2 regions of the Pseudomonas sp. NFACC46-3 genome follow, and region 2 is predicted to be linked to the other one. Evidence: predicted binding sites of a transcription regulator. Region 2 holds the regulator's gene; the other holds the start of a gene.
What was found. Region 2 encodes sigma-54, which starts transcription at its own class of promoters, with help from an activator protein. Its sites were predicted from a motif close to ANTGGCATNNANNTTGCTNT; they were not measured.
Positions count from the first base shown of each region.

Region 1 (5,515 bases), on a different contig from region 2:
GGAAATCGATGGACTTGGTTTTCGACAGACGCATTTTCAGCCGCCCGTCCTGGGGTTTGCGCCGCTCGGAAATATCCAGGCTGGCCATGACTTTCAGGCGGGCGGCGATACGGTTGGCCAGTTGGATCGGCGGCCTGGCCACTTCCCGCAGTATGCCGTCGGTGCGCACCCGCACCCGGTAGATTTTTTCATAGGGTTCAAAGTGCAAGTCGGAAGAGCCGCCCTTGATCGCGTCCAGCAGCATCTTGTTGACGAAGCGCACCACCGGCGCGTCGTCGGTGTCTTGACCGCCGATGGAGTCCTGCTTGGAATCGTCGATCGACTCGATGTCCAGGCCATCGAGATCGACATCGCCCATGCCTTCCAGGCCTGTACTGCTGGATTCGAAAAACTTTTCGATGGCGTCACTGAGCTTGTTGTCCTCCACCAGGATGGCTTCGGTGGTCAGGCCGGTACTGAACTGGATGTCATTGATGGCCTGGTGATTGGTCGGGTCGGAAATGCCCACGAACAGCTTGTTGCCGCGTCGCCACAGTGGCAGGGCATGATGTTGGCGCACCAGTTTTTCACTGACCAGCCCCGTGGGTTGGGTGTCTTTCTCCAGGCTGCTGAGGTCCAGCAGGGCCACGCCGAAATGTTCCGAGGCGATTTCCGCCACCTGACGGCTCTGGACCAGTTTGTTTTGCACCAGATAACTGACCAAGGGCATGCGACTGCGCTGGGCCTGTTGGTACGCCTGCTGAGCATTTTGCTCGGTGATCAGTTCGGCCAGCACCAGTTGCTTGGCCAGACCGCTGAGGGGAATGTCATTCATGGGAATACCGACGGCGGACAGTTCATGACTTATAGCCTAGTCAAGCATCGACGCCAAACCAGCGGAGCAGGGTGACAAAAAACGTCAGATAGTGCGGTTGTTGGGGTAGGACGCAGGAGCCTGGCCGGTCGAACCCCTTGCTGGCAGGGCGCGTAGGGTTGGCATGTGCCGTGCAACGGCCGTTTCAGGTCATGAGATTTCGCCTCATGCATTGGAGATGTCTATGAATAAGCAGAGTGGTTTTACCCTGATCGAGCTGCTGATCGTTGTGGCGATCATCGGCATTCTGGCGACGTTTGCGTTGCCGCAGTATTCCAAGTACCAGGCCAGGGCGAAGGCTACGGCCGGTCTGGCAGAGGTATCCGCGTTGAAAGTGCCATTTGAGGACGTCATGAATCAAGGGACCAATCCAACGTTGGACCTTATAGGGGGAACTGCATCCACCAGTAACTGCACGATGACCGCTTCAGGCACGGCTTCCGCAGGAACGGGTACCATCGCTTGTGTTCTTCGCAATGCACCTGCCCCCGTGGCAGGTCAAACAATTACTCTAAGTCGTTCAGCCGCGGGTGTCTGGACGTGCGGCTCTACGGCGGCCCAGGAATTCCTTCCGGCCGGCTGTACTGGCGGCGCTGCCGCTGCCGCCACTCCAGCGAGTTGATGACAGCAGGCGCCCCGCTCTGATGAGCGGGGCTTGATCTTCGAAATCGATCTGACTCCCGTACTTGGAAGCAAAGAGAAAAGCTCAGAAATTCATATGGTTAGTTGGAACCCAAAACCCGCAACTTGCATGTCCAGAATCGGCAGTTCATGCATTTTGCATGATTGTGAAAATTACCGTTTCGCTTAACTTGCTGATTTATAAGTAATTAATGAACGTTTCAAAAGTGGCACAGCCTTCGCACTACTCCTGTTAACCCTGCCGGAATGCATCACCCCGGCAGTTTCTGAGAAAAACAGGAGTTACTCGTATGAAGAAGTTCGCTATCACTGCCGCCGCTGCTACCGCTCTGACCCTGACCATGGCTAGCGCATTCGCCGAGACCACTCAAGCAACTCAGGCGCCAATGATGCTGGCTGCGGGCGAAGTGACAGAGGCCAAGGAAGACGTTTCCGATACCTGGATCACCACCAAGGTCAAAGCTGACCTGGTCACCGAAAAAGGCATTCCAGGCACTGATATCAAAGTCGAAACCAACAAAGGTGTTGTGTCCCTATCTTCGATGACCAAAGTCACTGAGGCACAAAAAGACACCGCTGTGGCGATCGCCAAGAAAATCAAAGGCGTCAAGGCCGTATCGGCTGATGGCCTGAAAGCCGAATAAGGCTAAGACTTCTCGCCTGGACTGGGAGAAGGCGCGGCAAGCGGGCCAGGATATACGTTTGCCGTCGCTTTGGAGTTCATGCGAAAGGCCACACGGACGTGGCCATTACAGGCCCCCGGCATTCGTGCCGGGGGCCTGTTCTATTGTGGGGTGGATCAATTGGGGGGCAGCGGTTGTGGATGAGTCTGTAGGATCGCCATCGCGAGCAAGCTCGCTCCCACATTGTTCTGGGTGATCTCAAAATCAGTGCTCATCGCCATCCTCCTGTGGGAGCGAGCTTGCTCGCGATGGCGGTAGTACATTCAACGCCTCTGTACGGACAAACCTCAGCGCCCCCGCTTGCTGGTGATCTGCACCAGCCGATTCCCCTCGAAGCGCAGGTATTGGTACATGCCGCTGTTGGGGCCGTAGGTCCATTCCTCCACCGGGTATTCTTCCCGGCGGTTGACACTGCGCTTGTAGCCCAGGTCATCCCGCGCCGCTGGCTCCCCGCACTTTTGCAGCACTTCGCTCGAGCGGTCGCCGACGCTGATCAGTTGGCTGCCGCAGCGCAGCGTGTCGGCAGCCGCGGCTTGGCCGGTGGCCAGCGATAGACCCAGGCAGAGTCCGAACCAGGGTTTCATCTATTCGGCATCCAGATGCAGGGGGGTAATCACCCGGCCATCGCTCTCGGCCTGGCCGAGGTTGGCGTCGATGAAGTACACGCGGTCATCGGCCAACTGGCCTTTGTCCACCAGGAAGTCCTTGATGCTACTGGCCCGTTCCTGCCCCAGTTGGCGCAAGAGCACGTCACTGCCGCTCCAGAACTTGATCACGCCTTCACGCAGTTTCTCGATACGCGCCTTTTTATCCAATTGTGTCCATTCGGCGGGCGGTTGGGTCTTGAGGCGGGTGCGGTAGATGCCTTCGAGCAGCGGCGCCTTTTCGTCCTCGGGCACCTGTATCAGCGAGGCCTGGGCCGGAACTTTGTCGCCCCGACGCTGCAGCATCTTGTAGTAGTTGTATTGATATTCGCGCTCCAGGCGTTGGGCGGCGAGCAGTGGGCCGTCGCTGCTTTCGGCGGCGGTGCCTTCGATCTCCAGGCGCAGCTCCGGACGTTTGCCAAGGGCCTCGGACAGTTTGAGCAGCACGCCTTCATTGTCTTTGCTCAGGTCGCTGGAGCCTGGCGCAAACGCCACGCTGCCCAGGTCTTCCGAGCCGCCGCCGGCCACCAGCCCACCGATAAGCTTGAACGGCGCCTGGGCCGCTCGTACCACCAGGTTGCGCAGGGTCTGCCAGATGATTGGCATGACGCTGAATTGCGGGTCGTTGAGATCGCCGGACACCGGTAGTTCGATGGAAATCTTGCCGTCGGAATCCTTGAGCAATGCGACGGCCAATTTGAGTGGCAGGCTCACGGCGTCCGGGCTGTCGACTTTCTCCCCCAGTTGCAACTGCTCGACCACCACTTTGTTCTCCGCCTGGAGCTTGCCCTGGGTGATTCGGTAATGCAGATCGAGATTGAGCCGACCCTTGCGGATGCGATAGCCGGCGAACTTGCCGGAGTAGGGCGTCAGGGTAGTCAGCTCGACCCGTTTGAAACTGGTGGCGATGTCGAGGCTGGCCATCGGGTCGAAGGGGTTGACCGCCCCTTTGATGGTGACCGGTGCATAGCGATCGACCTTGCCCTTGATGTCGACACTGGCCGGTTTGGCCTGGCGGCTGTCGATCGTGCCGATTGCACCGTTGAGCTGTTGGATAGCCGTGGCGAAATTGGGGGTCAGGCTGAAGTCGGCGAAGTTGGCCGAACCGTCATTGATGGCGATACCACCGATGTGGATGCCCAGCGGTTTTTCCTGGGGCGCCGGTTTTGCCGCGGTGTTCTTCGTGCCGCTGTCGGCCGGTTGCGGGATCAGCAGGTCATCGACGTTGGTGGTGCGGTCGTCGTTGATCATGAAGCGCGCGTACGGTTGGAACAGGTTGACCTTGTTGATGGAAAGGCTGTCACCGTGCTGATAATTCAGGCCTTCGAGGACCAGGCTTTGCCACTTGAGGAAGTCGCGGGTCTTGAGCGTGTCGAGGGTGTGCAACTGATCGACCTGGGCGCGGCCGGTGACGGCAAATGCCAGCGGTTCGGTACTTTTGAGGTCGACCGCCAGGTCACTGCCGAGCATCCCGGAGCGCAGCTCCAGGCGAATGAACGGGTTGATGTACGACTGAGCGACGCGCAGGTCGACGTCCTGGGTCTTGACCTTGAGCTTGGCGGTGATCGGGTTCAGGTTGACCTCGCCGTCGGCCAGGATCTTGCCCTGCTTGCCTACCCCGGTGTCCAGCTTGAGGGTAAAGGGTGAGCCATTGAGGGTGTCGTAGTTCTGCAGGTCGAGGTTCAGCGGGCCGACCTCCAGTGCCACCGCGGGCTGGGCCTGGCGGTCGGCCAAGTGCACCTTATAGTCGCGCAGTTGCACATCCTTCAACATCACCTGCCAGGGTTTGCTGGGCGGTGCCGGTTCAGCTTTTGGCGAGTCTGCCGCTGCCGGGGCGGATGCCGGCTCAGCCTTGACCTGCGGTTTGGCCGGCTGGCTGGCGAAGAGTTTCTGCCAGTCCAACTGCCCGTCCGCCTCGCGAGCGGCCCAGGTTTCCAGCTTCTGGCTACGGATCTTGCCCACGATAACTTGCTGCTTGGCCAGGTCCACCGAGGTTTCGCTCACGTCCAGGCGTTCGAGCTTCACCAGTGGACGGCCATCGGGTGCCTTGATGGCGAAGGGCGCGACACTGACCGCGGCGTTGTTGAGCAGCAGTTCGGTACCCTTGGCCAGGTTGAGCTTGTAGTCGGTGCTGAGGTTCAGGACGCCGTTTTCCAGAACCAGCGGCACGGCGTCGCGCACATAGGGCCACCAGGCTTTCATTTGGCCGCCAGTGACTTTGAGAGTGCCTTGGGAGGCAATCGGCGTGAGGCTGAAATTACCGGTCCAGTCGATCTGTCCGCCTTCGGGGCCAGCAGCCACCAAGGTCATGTCGGCATTGTCGTCGGGCAGGGTGCTGAGGTTTTTCAGCTCGAAATCGAGGGTGTCGTAGAGAAACTCAATGGGTTCGCTGGGGCGCAGGTCCTGAAAATGCACATAACCGCCGGCCAACTTGATTCGGTCGACCCGCAGGGGGAACGGCTTGGCCTCGGGGGCGGCGGGCGTCGGCTCGCTGGCCGGCAGCTTGAACAGGCCCAGCAGGTTCAATTGACCGTCCTTGGCGAACATCACTTCGGTCTTGGGCTTGTCCAGCTCGATGTCGACCAGGTGCAGGGCGCCCGACCACAGGCTGTCGAGCTGCAGGTTGGCATACAGCCGTTCGAAGCCGACCTGTTCCTTGCCTGGTTCGCCGATATTCAGGCCCCAGAGGGTGA
Region 1 is NZ_FOTH01000035.1:36,638-42,152, reverse strand. It holds gene pilB (type IV-A pilus assembly ATPase PilB) at 1-814, opposite strand, end outside; gene BM300_RS25460 (pilin) at 1,038-1,475, shown strand; gene BM300_RS25455 (BON domain-containing protein) at 1,786-2,139, shown strand; gene BM300_RS25450 (DUF2845 domain-containing protein) at 2,466-2,762, opposite strand; gene BM300_RS25445 (DUF748 domain-containing protein) at 2,763-5,515, opposite strand, start outside.
Region 1: a site for sigma-54 is predicted at 972-991, ahead of BM300_RS25460 (pilin). Genes of this name have one in related genera too.

Region 2 (13,231 bases):
TGATCGTCGGTGCCCCGGCGGTGGGTGGCGCGCTGTTTTTGATCGACAAACTGATCGGCGACCGCGTGGCGCGCTTTGCCAGCGTAAGATACGACGTCAAGGGGCCGTGGAAAGAGCCGAAGATCAGCTTCGACAAGCCGTTTTGACAGCTTTGATCGTTCCCACGCTCTGCGTGGGAACGCCGCCCGGGACGCTCTGCGTCCCTGTGACGTGGAGCATCACTTGATGCATTCCCACGCAGAGCGTGGGAACGAGATGAGACAGGGAGGAGGCACCATGCCATTCGCCGTGATTCAAATGGTCAGTCAAAGCGATGTGCTCGCCAACCTGGCCCGTGCTCGTGCGCTGCTGGAGCAGGCTGCCGCAGGCGGCGCCAGGCTGGCCGTGCTGCCGGAGAATTTCGCGGCGATGGGACGGCGGGACATTGCCGATATCGGTCGTGCCGAAGCCTTTGGTCAGGGACCGATCCTGCCCTGGTTGAAACAGGTCGCCCGAGACCTCAAGTTATGGATTGTGGCCGGCACGTTGCCGTTGCCACCGGTGGACCAGCCCGAGGCCAGGTCCCACGCCTGTTCGTTGCTGGTCGACGATCAGGGCCAGATCGTGGCGCGCTACGACAAGCTGCACTTGTTCGATGTGGATGTGGCGGACAATCGCGGGCGCTATCGCGAGTCGGATGACTATGCTTATGGCGCTAACGTGGTGGTTGCCGATACCCCCGTGGGCCGGGTCGGCCTGACGGTCTGTTACGACTTGCGGTTTCCGGAGCTCTACAGCGAGTTGCGGGCTGCCGGGGCCGAACTGATCACGGCGCCGTCGGCGTTTACCGCGGTGACCGGCGCGGCCCATTGGGAGGTATTGATTCGCGCCCGGGCCATCGAGACCCAGTGCTACATGCTGGCGGCCGCCCAGGGCGGCGTGCATCCGGGGCCGCGGGAAACCTTTGGCCATGCCGCGATTGTCGACCCGTGGGGCCGCGTGCTGGCACAACAGGATCAAGGTGAGGCCGTGCTGCTGGCCGCACGCGACAGCAGCGAACAGGCGTCCATCCGGGCGCGCATGCCGGTGGCCAGCCATCGGCGCTTTTTCTCGCAGGGCGCTCGACAGCGACCTGTCCAAGACGACGAATTCAAGGCGTAAAACATATGAGCGGGTTGTTGTCCTCAGTCAGTGAACACCTCTTAGCCCCTGGCGGCGTAACCCTGGAGAGCCTGCAAGGCGTGCTGGGCGACCTGGCCGGCCCGGGCATCGATGCGGCCGACCTGTATTTCCAAGGGCAGATCTCCGAATCCTGGTCGCTGGAAGACGGCATCGTCAAGGAAGGCAGTTTCAACCTTGACCAGGGCGTGGGTGTGCGCGCCCAGTCCGGGGAAAAAACCGGTTTTGCCTACAGCAACGCCATCACCCTGGAGGCCCTCGGTGCCGCGGCCCGTGCGGCCCGTTCGATCTCCCGCGCCGGGCAGAATGGCACGGTCCAGGCGTTCAGCAGCCAGGACGTGGCGCAGTTGTATGCGCCGGATAACCCGCTGGAAGTCATGAGCCGCGCCGAAAAAGTCGAGCTGCTCAAGCGCATCGACGTCGCCACCCGTGCCCTCGATCCGCGTATCCAACAAGTGACGGTGAGCATGGCCGGGGTCTGGGAGCGGATCCTGGTGGCTTCCACCGACGGCGGTCTGGCGGCGGACGTGCGGCCGCTGGTGCGGTTCAACGTCAGCGTGATCGTCGAGCAGAACGGTCGCCGTGAGCGCGGCGGCCATGGTGGCGGCGGACGCACCGATTACCGTTATTTCCTCAGCGAAGACCGCGCCATGGGCTACGCCCGCGAAGCGCTGCGCCAGGCGCTGGTCAACCTCGAGGCCATTCCGGCCCCGGCCGGTACGTTGCCGGTGGTGCTGGGGTCCGGTTGGTCCGGCGTGCTGCTGCACGAAGCGGTGGGTCACGGCCTGGAAGGCGATTTCAACCGCAAGGGCAGCTCAGCCTACAGCGGGCGCATGGGGGAAATGGTTGCCTCGAAACTCTGCACCATCGTCGATGACGGCACCCTGGCCGGGCGTCGTGGCTCCCTGAGCGTCGACGACGAAGGCACGCCGACTGAATGCACCACGCTGATCGAGAACGGTGTGCTCAAGGGCTACATGCAAGACAAGCTCAATGCCCGGCTGATGGGCGTGGCCCGCACGGGCAACGGTCGCCGTGAATCCTACGCGCACCTGCCCATGCCGCGCATGACCAACACCTACATGCTCGGTGGTCAAAGCGATCCGGCGGAAATTATCGCCTCGGTGAAAAAAGGTATCTATTGCGCCAACCTCGGCGGCGGCCAGGTCGACATCACCAGTGGCAAGTTCGTGTTCTCCACCAGCGAGGCCTACCTGATCGAAGACGGCAAGATCACCGCGCCGGTCAAAGGCGCGACCCTGATCGGCAACGGGCCGGAGGCGATGAGCAAGGTGTCGATGGTCGGTAACGACCTGGCGCTGGACAGCGGTGTGGGGACGTGTGGCAAGGATGGGCAATCGGTGCCGGTGGGCGTCGGCCAGCCGACCTTGAAGATCGACGCGATTACCGTGGGTGGCACGGGCGCATGAAAATATTCAGCGGCCCCGTGGCGAGGGAGCTTGCTCCCGCTGGGCTACGCAGTAGCCCCATGCGGTCGCTGCGCAACCGAGCGGGAGCAAGCTCCCTCGCCACGGTAATGGCTACCCTGGCAAGGGATTGGTGAGCCAGTGAACGATCAGCGCAAGCCGCGTTGGGTTTCGTCCAGCTCACGGATGTACTTGAAGATTTTACGGCTCGAGGCCGGTGGCTTGTTCTGCGCCAGCTCGTGCTGGGCCTGACGGATCAGGGAGCGTAATTGCTGACGATCAGCCTCCGGGTAGTCGATGACGAATTTTTCCAGGGTGCCGTCGTCGCCTGCGATCAAGCGATCGCGCCAGCGCTCCAGGTTGTGGAAACGTTCGTTGTATTGCCGGGTGGAGGCATCGAGTTGATCGAGCAGGACCAAAATGGCGTCAGTGTCCTGATCGCGCATCAGCTTGCCGATGAATTGCAGGTGCCGTTTACGCGCGATATTCGCGGTGTGCTTGGGCGCATCGGCCAGGGCCCGGCGCAAGGCGTCGGTCAAAGGCAGTTTGGCCAGCAAGTCAGGCTTGAGTGTTGTCAGTCGCTCGCCGAGGTCAACCAGAGCATGCAGCTCGCGTTTGACCTGGGATTTGCTTTTTTCACCCTCGTAGAGGGAGTCGTCGTAAGAATCAACCATGGTGGCAGTCCGCAAAGAAACGCCGCCATGATAACCAGTCGGGGGCCGCTTGTCCGGCCCGGTCGCTCGAAGGCCATCACCGAAAGAAGAATTTGAGTGGAGAACACCATGAGTGCAGTTCAAAGCGTCGGCCCGCAAGCATTGCCGGCACTGCAGGAGCAAGTCGAGCAGATCCTTGCCGAGGCCAAGCGCCAGGGCGCCAGTGCCTGTGAAGTGGCTGTATCGCTGGAGCAGGGCCTGTCGACGTCGGTGCGCCAGCGCGAGGTGGAAACCGTCGAATTCAATCGCGACCAGGGCTTTGGCATCACCTTGTACGTGGGCCAGCGCAAGGGCTCGGCCAGCACGTCGGCGAGTGGTCCGGAGGCCATTCGCGAAACCGTCGCCGCGGCACTGGCTATTGCCAAGCACACCTCCGAAGACGAAGCCTCGGGCCTGGCCGATGCTGCGCTGATGTGCAAGGAGCTGCGCGACTTCGACCTGTTTCACGCCTGGGACATCACCCCCGAGCAGGCCATCGAACAGGCACTGCGTTGCGAAGCGGCGGCATTCGAGGCCGACAGCCGTATCAAGAATGCCGACGGCACGACGCTCAATACCCACCAGGGCTGCCGGGTCTATGGCAACAGCCACGGCTTCATCGGCGGTTATGCATCGACCCGCCACAGTCTCAGTTGCGTGATGATCGCCGAAGCCGATGGCCAGATGCAGCGCGATTACTGGTACGACGTGAACCGCCAGGGCACCTTGCTGGCGGACCCGGTGAGCATTGGCCGGAAAGCCGCACAACGGGCGGCCAGCCGCCTGGGCGCGCGGCCGGTGCCGACCTGTGAAGTGCCGGTGTTGTTTTCGGCCGAGCTGGCCGGCGGCTTGTTCGGCAGCTTCCTGTCGGCGGTGTCTGGCGGCAACCTGTACCGCAAATCGTCGTTCCTCGAGGGCGCGCTGGGGCAGAAACTGTTCCCGGAATGGATGACCATCGACGAGCGTCCGCACCTGATGCAGGCCATGGGCAGCTCCGCGTTCGACGGCGACGGCCTGGCCACCTACGCCAAGCCGTTCGTGGAAAAGGGCGAGTTGGTGTCCTACATCCTCGGCACCTATTCGGGCCGCAAACTCGGCATGCCGAGCACCGCCAATGCCGGTGGCGTGCATAACCTGTTCGTGACCCATGGCGAAGAAGACCAGGCCGCCTTGCTGCGGCGCATGGGGCGTGGCCTGCTGGTGACTGAACTGATGGGCCATGGCCTGAACATGGTCACCGGCGACTATTCCCGTGGCGCGGCGGGTTTTTGGGTCGAGAACGGCGAGATCCAGTTCCCGGTCCAGGAAGTGACCATCGCCGGGAACATGCGCGACATGTTCAAGCAGATCGTAGCGGTGGGCAACGATCTGGAAATGCGCAGCAACATCCGTACCGGCTCGGTACTGATCGAGCGGATGACAGTAGCGGGTAGCTGACCTTCAATCGCAGTAAAAAAGGCGCGTCATCCTAGCGGGTGACGCGCCTTTTTCATGTTCGCAGAAACCCCTGTGGCGAGGGAGCTTGCTCCCGCTCGGCTGCGCAGCAGCCGCAAAAATCTCAGCAGCACCGCAAAGACATGACAACCCTGATAAACAGGGCCTGCTTCGCAGTCCAGCGGGAGCAAGTTCCCTCGCCACGGTGAATTTTGTACGGGCTTACGGTTGTGTTGCTTCTTATTATCATCTAATAATGAATCTCATTCGCCGAGTGAGCCCCGGTCATGAGTTCTGCCCTGCACGAGCAACCCTACCTTGAAAGCTGGCGCTGGATGAGTCGCCAGATCCGTTGTGCGATGAGTCCGGACGAGCCGCGGCTGATCGAGCATTACCTGGCCGAAGGCCGTTATCTGGCCTGCTGCACAGCCACTTCGCCGTGGATGATTTCCGAAACCGCGTTTCGCTTGCTGCTCGACACCGCCGCCGACGTCGCGCTGCCGTGGCATTGGCGCAATCTCTGCCTCGACCAGGCCTGGCGTCCTCTGCGTGAGCTCGAACAACAATCACTGTGCCGCTGCCGCCTCAAGCGTTGGCAGAGTCATGCCTGGGCGCTGGCGACCTGCGCCCTGGAGCCGTCGATTCCTCTTATTGAACTGGTGCAAGGATCTCCCGATGAGTAATACCCGTATCGAACGCGACAGCATGGGCGAGCTGCAAGTCCCGGTGGATGCCCTCTATGGCGCCCAGACCCAGCGCGCAGTGGATAACTTTCCGGTCAGCGGCCAACGTATGCCGGCGCAGTTCATTCGCGCCCTGATCCTGGCCAAGGCGGCTGCCGCTCGGGCCAACGTAGAGCTGGAACAAATCAGCGCGGCCCAGGGCAAGGCCATTGTCGACGCCGCCCAAGGGCTACTCGAAGGCCAATTCATGGACCACTTCCCGGTGGATATCTTCCAGACCGGCTCCGGCACCAGTTCCAACATGAATGCCAACGAAGTGATCGCCACCCTTGCCAGTCGTTTGTTGGGGGAAACGGTTAATCCGAACGACCACGTCAATTGCGGCCAGAGCAGCAATGACATCATCCCTACCAGCATTCATGTCAGCGCTGCGCTGGCCTTGCATGAGCAACTGCTGCCGGCGCTGTTGCACCTAGTGCAGGTGATTGAGCGCAAGGCCGAGGAGGTGCACCCGTTCATCAAGACCGGTCGCACCCATCTGATGGATGCCATGCCGGTGCGCCTGAGCCAGGTGCTTGACGGCTGGGCGCAGCAACTCAAGGCCAATATCGGCCACTTGCAGGACCTGCTGCCGAGCCTGCAATCCCTCGCCCAGGGCGGTACGGCGGTCGGCACCGGGGTCAACGCCCATCCACGCTTCGCCGAGCTGTTCAGTCAACAACTGACGCAACTGACCCAGGTGCAGTTCACCCCAGGCCAGAATCTGTTCGCGCTGATCGGCTCCCAGGACACCGCCGTGGCGGTGTCCGGACAGCTCAAGACCACGGCGGTGTCGCTGATGAAAATCGCCAATGACCTGCGCTGGATGAACTCCGGGCCGCTGGCGGGCCTGGGCGAGATCGAACTCGAAGGCTTGCAGCCGGGCTCCTCGATCATGCCCGGCAAGGTCAACCCGGTCATTCCTGAAGCCACCGCGATGGTGGCGGCCCAAGTGATTGGCAACGACACGGTGATCACTATCGCCGGTCAATCGGGCAACTTCGAATTGAACGTGATGCTGCCGATCATCGCCCAGAACCTGCTGAGCAGCATCGCGCTGATGTCCACTGCCAGCCGCTTGCTGGCGGACAAGGCCATCGCCACCTTCAAGGTCAACGAGGCCCGGCTCAAGGAAGCGTTGTCGCGCAATCCGATCCTGGTGACCGCGCTGAATCCGATCATTGGTTACCAGAAGGCCGCTGAAATCGCCAAGAAGGCTTACCAGCAAGGTCGGCCGGTCATTGATGTCGCCCTGGAGCACACCGACCTGACACGCAGCGAACTCGAAGTCCTGCTGGACCCGGAGAAGCTCACCGCCGGCGGCGTGTAACCCCCGACACCTGTGTGGAGGACTCATCATGGAACACTGGAAACGTACGATTGAACGGGCCAACCGCTGTTTCATGCTGGGCGAGCTGGTAGATGCCCGCGAAGCCTACCTGCAAGCCCTGGCGCTGGCCCAGGTGCTGTTCGAGCGTTGGTCGGATGCCGACGAAGCGGTGGCCGCGTGCGTCGTCTCCCATCACAACCTGGCGGACCTGCACTTGCGCCTGAACCAGCCAGAGGAGAGCGCCGAGTACCTCTGCGCCATCCACCAGCGGTTGTTGCAGACCCTGCAGGACGAGCGCATGGCGCCGGCCCTGCGTGCTGCTGCGTTGCGTCAGAGCCACAAGACCTATGTCGAACTGCTGACGTTCATCAGCGAACACGGTGAATACCCTCGTACCCAGCGCCTGCTGGGTTGCAATGCCGCTTCGCCCCAGCAGCGCGATGCCCCTGTTCATTACGGAGTTCATTGAAAATGGCTTTTACCTTGCCTGCATTGCCCTACGCCTACGATGCCCTGGAACCGCACATCGATGCGCAAACCATGGAAATCCACTACACCAAGCATCACCAGACCTACATCAACAACCTCAACGCGGCGGTGGACGGTACCGAATACGCCGAATGGCCGGTCGAAAAACTGCTGTCCAGCATCGAGCAATTGCCGCAAAGCCTCAGGGCCGCGGTGATCAACCAGGGCGGCGGCCATGCCAACCATTCGTTGTTCTGGGAGGTCATGGCGCCCCAGGGCGGTGGACACCCAGAGGGGGCCCTGGCCGCCGCGATCGAAGCGCAACTGGGTGGGCTCGAACGGTTCAAGGAAGCATTCACCAAGGCGGCGCTGACCCGTTTCGGCAGCGGTTGGGCCTGGTTGAGCGTGACCCCGCAAAAGACATTGGTGGTGGAAAGCAGCGGCAACCAGGACAGCCCGTTGATGAACGGCCATACGCCGATCCTGGGCCTGGACGTCTGGGAGCACGCGTATTACCTGCTGTACCAGAACCGTCGGCCAGAATACATCAACGCGTTCTACAGCGTGATCAACTGGCCGGAAGTCGCACGCCGTTACCAGGCTGCGCTGGCCTGAGTGCCTCATAAACAATCCAAGGCTGACTATGGATACTGAAACGCTGGCGATAGGGAGCGGACGGATGTTCCGCTACGCCTTGGGATCGCTGTTATTGTTGGCCGGGATGACATTGCTGGTAGCCCAGGGCCTGGCGTGGCTGGACCTGGAGCCGAAACTGTTGCGTGCCCTGCAGGGCGGTGGGCTTTGCGCCTTGGGCACGGCGTTGGGCGCTGTGCCGGTGCTGGTGATCCGCCGCATGCCCCAGGCCGTGAGTGATTCGTTACTCGGTTTCGGGGCTGGCGTGATGCTGGCCGCGACGGCGTTTTCGCTGATCGTGCCGGGCATTGCCGCAGCCGAACAGCTGGGGCTCACGCCTTGGGCGGCCAGTGGCCTGATCAGCTTCGGTATCCTGCTGGGGGCATTCGGGCTGTACCTGGTCGACCGTAAAGTGTCAGCCAGCCCTGCAAGGCTGGTAGAGGCGCCCGGACGTCCGATCATTGCCCCGCGGATCTGGCTGTTCGTGTTTGCCATCGTGGCCCACAACATTCCTGAGGGGATGGCCGTTGGCGTATCGGCGGGTGGCGGCATGCCCGATGCCGACAGCCTGGCGATGGGGATCGCCTTGCAGGATGTCCCTGAAGGGCTGGTGATCGCGCTGGTGCTGGCTGCGGCCGGGATGTCGCGGCTCAAGGCGTTCGTGATTGGCGCTGCGTCAGGGCTGGTCGAGCCAGTGTTTGCGCTGTTGTGCGCCTGGTTGGTGAGCCTGGCCGAGATGCTGCTGCCCCTGGGGCTGGCGCTGGCGGCCGGGGCGATGCTGCTGGTGGTGACTCACGAGGTCATTCCCGAATCGCGCCGCAATGGCCATGACAAGCTGGCGAGCCTCGGGTTGCTGGTGGGGTTTTGCCTGATGATGGTGATGGATACGGCGTTGGCGTGACAGGGAAAGTCTGTGGGACAGAGATCAATCTGTGTGGCAGGGGGACAATCTGTGGGGCAGGGATCAATCTGTGTGGCAGGGGGGACAATCTGTGGGGCAGGATCAATCTGTGGCGAGGGGATTTATCCCCGCTGGGCTGCGAAGCAGCCCCAAAACCTACTCTCGCGGTGGCCCTGGTTGATTGCATAGAGCTTTTTTTGGGGGGGGCGCTTCGCACCCCAGCGGGGATAAATCCCCTCACCACAGGGGGGTTATTCGCCTTCGTCGAAGTACCTGTTGATCAGGTCCACCAGGGCATCCATCGCTTCCTGCGCTCGATCGCCTTCAGTGTGCAGGTGGATCTTGGTGCCCTTGCCGGCGGCGAGCATCATCATCGCCATGATGCTTTTACCGTCGACCGCGGTCTCGGGTGTGCGACCCACCCTGATGGTGGTGTCCTTGAACTGGCCCGCGACTCCGACGAACTTGGCCGACGCTCGGGCATGCAAACCCAGCTTGTTGATGATTTCAATTTCCTGAGCAGGCATCGCGATGTGAATCCTTTAGCTGAGGTCGCGGTGGCGAACCTGGACGTTCTTCAGGGATTGTTGCAGGAGTTGACCCAGGCGTTCGGTCAGGTAGACGGAGCGGTGATGACCGCCAGTACAACCGATGGCGATCGTGACATAGGCGCGATTGCTCGCGGCAAAGCGGGGCAGCCATTTGAGCAGGTAGCTGGAGATGTCCTGGTACATTTCTTCGACATCCGGCTGGGCGGCCAGGTAGTCGATCACCGGTTGGTCGAGCCCGGACTGAGCGCGCAATTCCGGTTTCCAATAAGGATTGGGCAGGCAGCGCACATCGAACACCAGGTCGGCGTCTACGGGCATGCCACGCTTGAAACCAAACGACTCCACCAGGAACGCCGTGCCCGGCTCGGGTTGGTTGAGCAGGCGCAGCTTGATGGTGTCGCGCAACTGATACAGGTTCAGGTGCGTGGTGTTGACCTTCAGGTCTGCCAGGTCGGCGATCGGCCCCAGTAGCTGGCTTTCATCCTCGATGGCTTCGGCCAGCGAACGGTTGGCATTGCTCAGTGGGTGGCGTCGGCGGGTTTCGGAAAAACGCTTGAGCAGTGTCTCTTCATCGGCATCCAGGTACAGCACGTCGCATTGGATATGCCGGCTGCGCACTTCCTCGAGCAGTTCAGGAAAGCGCGACAGGTGGCTTGGCAGGTTACGTGCATCGATCGACACCGCCACCAGCGGCTGTGCCAACTCGGTGTGGATCAGGGCGCGCTCGGCCAGTTCCGGCAGCAGGCCGGCGGGCAGGTTGTCGATGCAATAGTAGCCGCTGTCCTCAAGCACGTTGAGGGCCGTGCTTTTACCGGAGCCGGAGCGGCCACTGACAATGATCATGCGCATGTTTAATGACCGTTCTGTTCGTCCACGACAACCTGATACAAGGCTTCGTTGCTCGGTGCGCTGCGCAGTTTTTCGCGCACTTCCTTGCGGTCCAGCATGCTGGCAATCTGGCGCAGCAGCTCGAGGTGCGCATCGGTCGCCGCTTCCGGTACCAGCAATACAAACAGCAGGTCGACCGGGGCGCCGTCGATGGCGTCGAAATCTATAGCAGTTTCAAGGTGCAACAGCGCGCTGATCGGCGCGCTACAACCCTTGAGGCGGCAATGGGGAATGGCGATGCCGTTGCCAAAACCGGTGGAACCGAGTTTTTCACGGGCAACGAGGGCCTCGAAGACGTCCTGCATTTCCAGATCCGGAACCTCGCGGTGGATCAGGTTGGCAATGTGTTCGAGGGCTTTCTTTTTACTGCCGCCCGGCGCGTTCACCTGGGAACGGCCGGGGGTCAGGATGGTTTCTAGTCGGATCATGGATTGGGGGGGTTAACGACCGGTTGCGCCCTGGAGGAGGCTCTGGGTCTTTTCCTTATGCTTTTTGAGTTGGCGATCCAGCTTGTCGGTCAGCAGGTCAATCGCGGCATACATGTCTGTGTGCTCTGCGTTGGCAACCACTTCTCCGCCGGGGATATGCAGCGTGGCTTCGATTTTCTGCAGCAGCTTCTCGACGTTCATCGTGACTTGCACGTTGGTGATCTTGTCGAAATGCCTCTCCAATCGGTCGAGTTTTTCGCCGATGTAGGTGCGCAGGGGTTCGGTCACTTCCAGTTGGTGTCCACTGATGTTGACTTGCATACAGCTTCTCCTTCGTTGCCAGTGCATAAAGCGGCAGGCAGAAATGCCTGCCACTGGAACGCTGTGGCGTGGCCTGTTACATCAACCGCTTGCGTTCGCTCGAAGGCGCGATCCCGAGGGATTCGCGGTATTTGGCGACGGTGCGGCGGGCCACCTGAATGCCTTGTGCCTCCAGTAAACCAGCGATCTTGCTGTCACTCAACGGCTTTTTCTGATTTTCCGCGGCCACCAGTTTTTTGATGATCGCGCGGATGGCCGTGGATGAGCATTCGCCGCCTTCGGAGGTGCTGACGTGGCTGGAGAAAAAGTATTTCAATTCATAGATACCCCGAGGGGTATGCATGAATTTCTGGGTGGTTACCCGGGAAATCGTCGACTCGTGCATGCCCACTGCCTCGGCAATGTCATGCAGGACCAACGGTTTCATCGCTTCATCGCCGTACTCCAGGAAGCCGCGCTGATGCTCGACGATCTGGGTGGCAACTTTCATCAGGGTTTCGTTGCGGCTTTGCAGGCTCTTGATGAACCAGCGCGCTTCCTGCAACTGGTTGCGCATGAAGGTGTTGTCGGCACTGGTGTCGGCACGCTTCACAAAGCCGGCGTACTGGGCGTTGACCCGCAGCTTGGGCACCGACTCCTGGTTGAGCTCCACCAGCCAGCGATCATTGTGCTTGCGCACGATCACGTCGGGGACTACATATTCGGGTTCGGTGGATTCGATCTGCGAGCCGGGGCGCGGGTTGAGGCTCTGCACCAGTTCGATGACCTGGCGCAGCTCATCTTCCTTGAGCTTCATGCGACGCATCAGTTGGCTGTAGTCGCGGCCGCCCAACAGGTCGATGTAATCGGTGACCAGCCGCTTGGCTTCGGCCAGCCACGGCGTCTTGGCGGACAACTGGCGCAGTTGCAGCAACAGGCACTCGCCCAGGTTGCGGGCGCCGATGCCGGCCGGTTCGAACTGCTGGATGCGATGAAGGACGGCTTCGATCTCGTCCAGCTCGATGTCGAGCTCGGGGTCGAAGGCTTCCAGGATTTCTTCGAGGGTCTCGTCCAGGTAGCCTTGGTTGTTGATGCAGTCGATCAGGGTCACGGCGATCAGGCGATCGGTGTCGGACATCGGCGCCAGGTTCAACTGCCACAGCAGGTGGCTTTGCAGGCTTTCGCCCGCAGAGGTGCGGGTGGTGAAGTCCCACTCGTCGTCATCGCTGCTTGGCAGGCTGCTGGCGCTGGTCTGGTAGACGTCTTCCCAGGCCGTGTCCACGGGCAGTTCGTTGGGGATGCGTTCGTTCCATTCGCCGTCCTCGAGGTTGTCCACCGTCGGGGCGGTTTCCTGGTAGGTCGGTTCCGGGATTTCGGTGTTGGTCTTCTGCTCGACGTTGTCGGCCAGCGGATCGGTGTTGTCGAAGTCGTCGCCTTCTTCCTGGCGTTCGAGCATCGGATTGGACTCCAGGGCCTCCTGGATTTCCTGCTGCAGGTCCAGGGTCGACAATTGGAGCAGGCGGATGGCCTGTTGCAGCTGCGGTGTCATCGTCAGCTGCTGGCCCATTCTCAAGACTAGCGATGGTTTCATGGCAGGGGCTTAACACCTTATTAGCCGGCGCACATGCGCCATCCACTACAGGGCGCCGAAGCGCCAAACTTAAGCAAATTATATGCCTGAAACTGAAGTGTTTGCCTAGAGCGTCGCCACAATAAAATTAAACGACGCTCGGACAATTCGCCAGACACTTGTGATTACAGGCGGAACTCATGGCCCAGATACACTTCCTTGACCAGCTCATTGGCCAGGATGGCTGCGGAGTCGCCTTCGGCGATCAGTTGGCCATCGTTGACAATGTAGGCGGTTTCACAGATATCCAGCGTCTCGCGCACGTTGTGGTCAGTGATCAGCACGCCGATCCCCTTGGCCTTGAGGTGATGGATGATCTGCTTGATATCACCTACCGAGATCGGGTCCACGCCAGCGAACGGTTCGTCGAGCAGGATGAACTTCGGTGCGGTGGCCAGGGCGCGGGCAATTTCCGCGCGACGCCGCTCACCGCCGGACAGGCTCATGCCCAGGTTGTCGCGAATATGGCTGATGTGGAATTCCTGCAGCAGGCTTTCCAGCTCCTGGCGACGGCCGGCCTTGTCGAGTTCCTTGCGGGTCTCGAGGATCGCCATGATGTTGTCGGCAACCGACAGTTTGCGGAAGATCGATGCTTCTTGCGGCAAATAGCCGATACCTGCCTTCGCCCGGCCGTGCATCGGCTGGTGGCTGACATCCACGTCGTCGATC
Region 2 is NZ_FOTH01000031.1:35,167-48,397, reverse strand. It holds gene BM300_RS24360 (YhdP family protein) at 1-146, shown strand, start outside; gene BM300_RS24355 (carbon-nitrogen hydrolase family protein) at 277-1,140, shown strand; gene tldD (metalloprotease TldD) at 1,146-2,588, shown strand; gene yjgA (ribosome biogenesis factor YjgA) at 2,735-3,259, opposite strand; gene pmbA (metalloprotease PmbA) at 3,368-4,714, shown strand; gene BM300_RS24335 (hypothetical protein) at 4,999-5,394, shown strand; gene BM300_RS24330 (class II fumarate hydratase) at 5,387-6,763, shown strand; gene BM300_RS24325 (hypothetical protein) at 6,792-7,232, shown strand; gene BM300_RS24320 (superoxide dismutase) at 7,235-7,846, shown strand; gene BM300_RS24315 (ZIP family metal transporter) at 7,875-8,765, shown strand; gene BM300_RS24310 (HPr family phosphocarrier protein) at 9,017-9,292, opposite strand; gene rapZ (RNase adapter RapZ) at 9,308-10,165, opposite strand; gene ptsN (PTS IIA-like nitrogen regulatory protein PtsN) at 10,168-10,632, opposite strand; gene hpf (ribosome hibernation-promoting factor, HPF/YfiA family) at 10,645-10,953, opposite strand; gene BM300_RS24290 (RNA polymerase factor sigma-54) at 11,030-12,523, opposite strand; gene lptB (LPS export ABC transporter ATP-binding protein) at 12,688-13,231, opposite strand, start outside.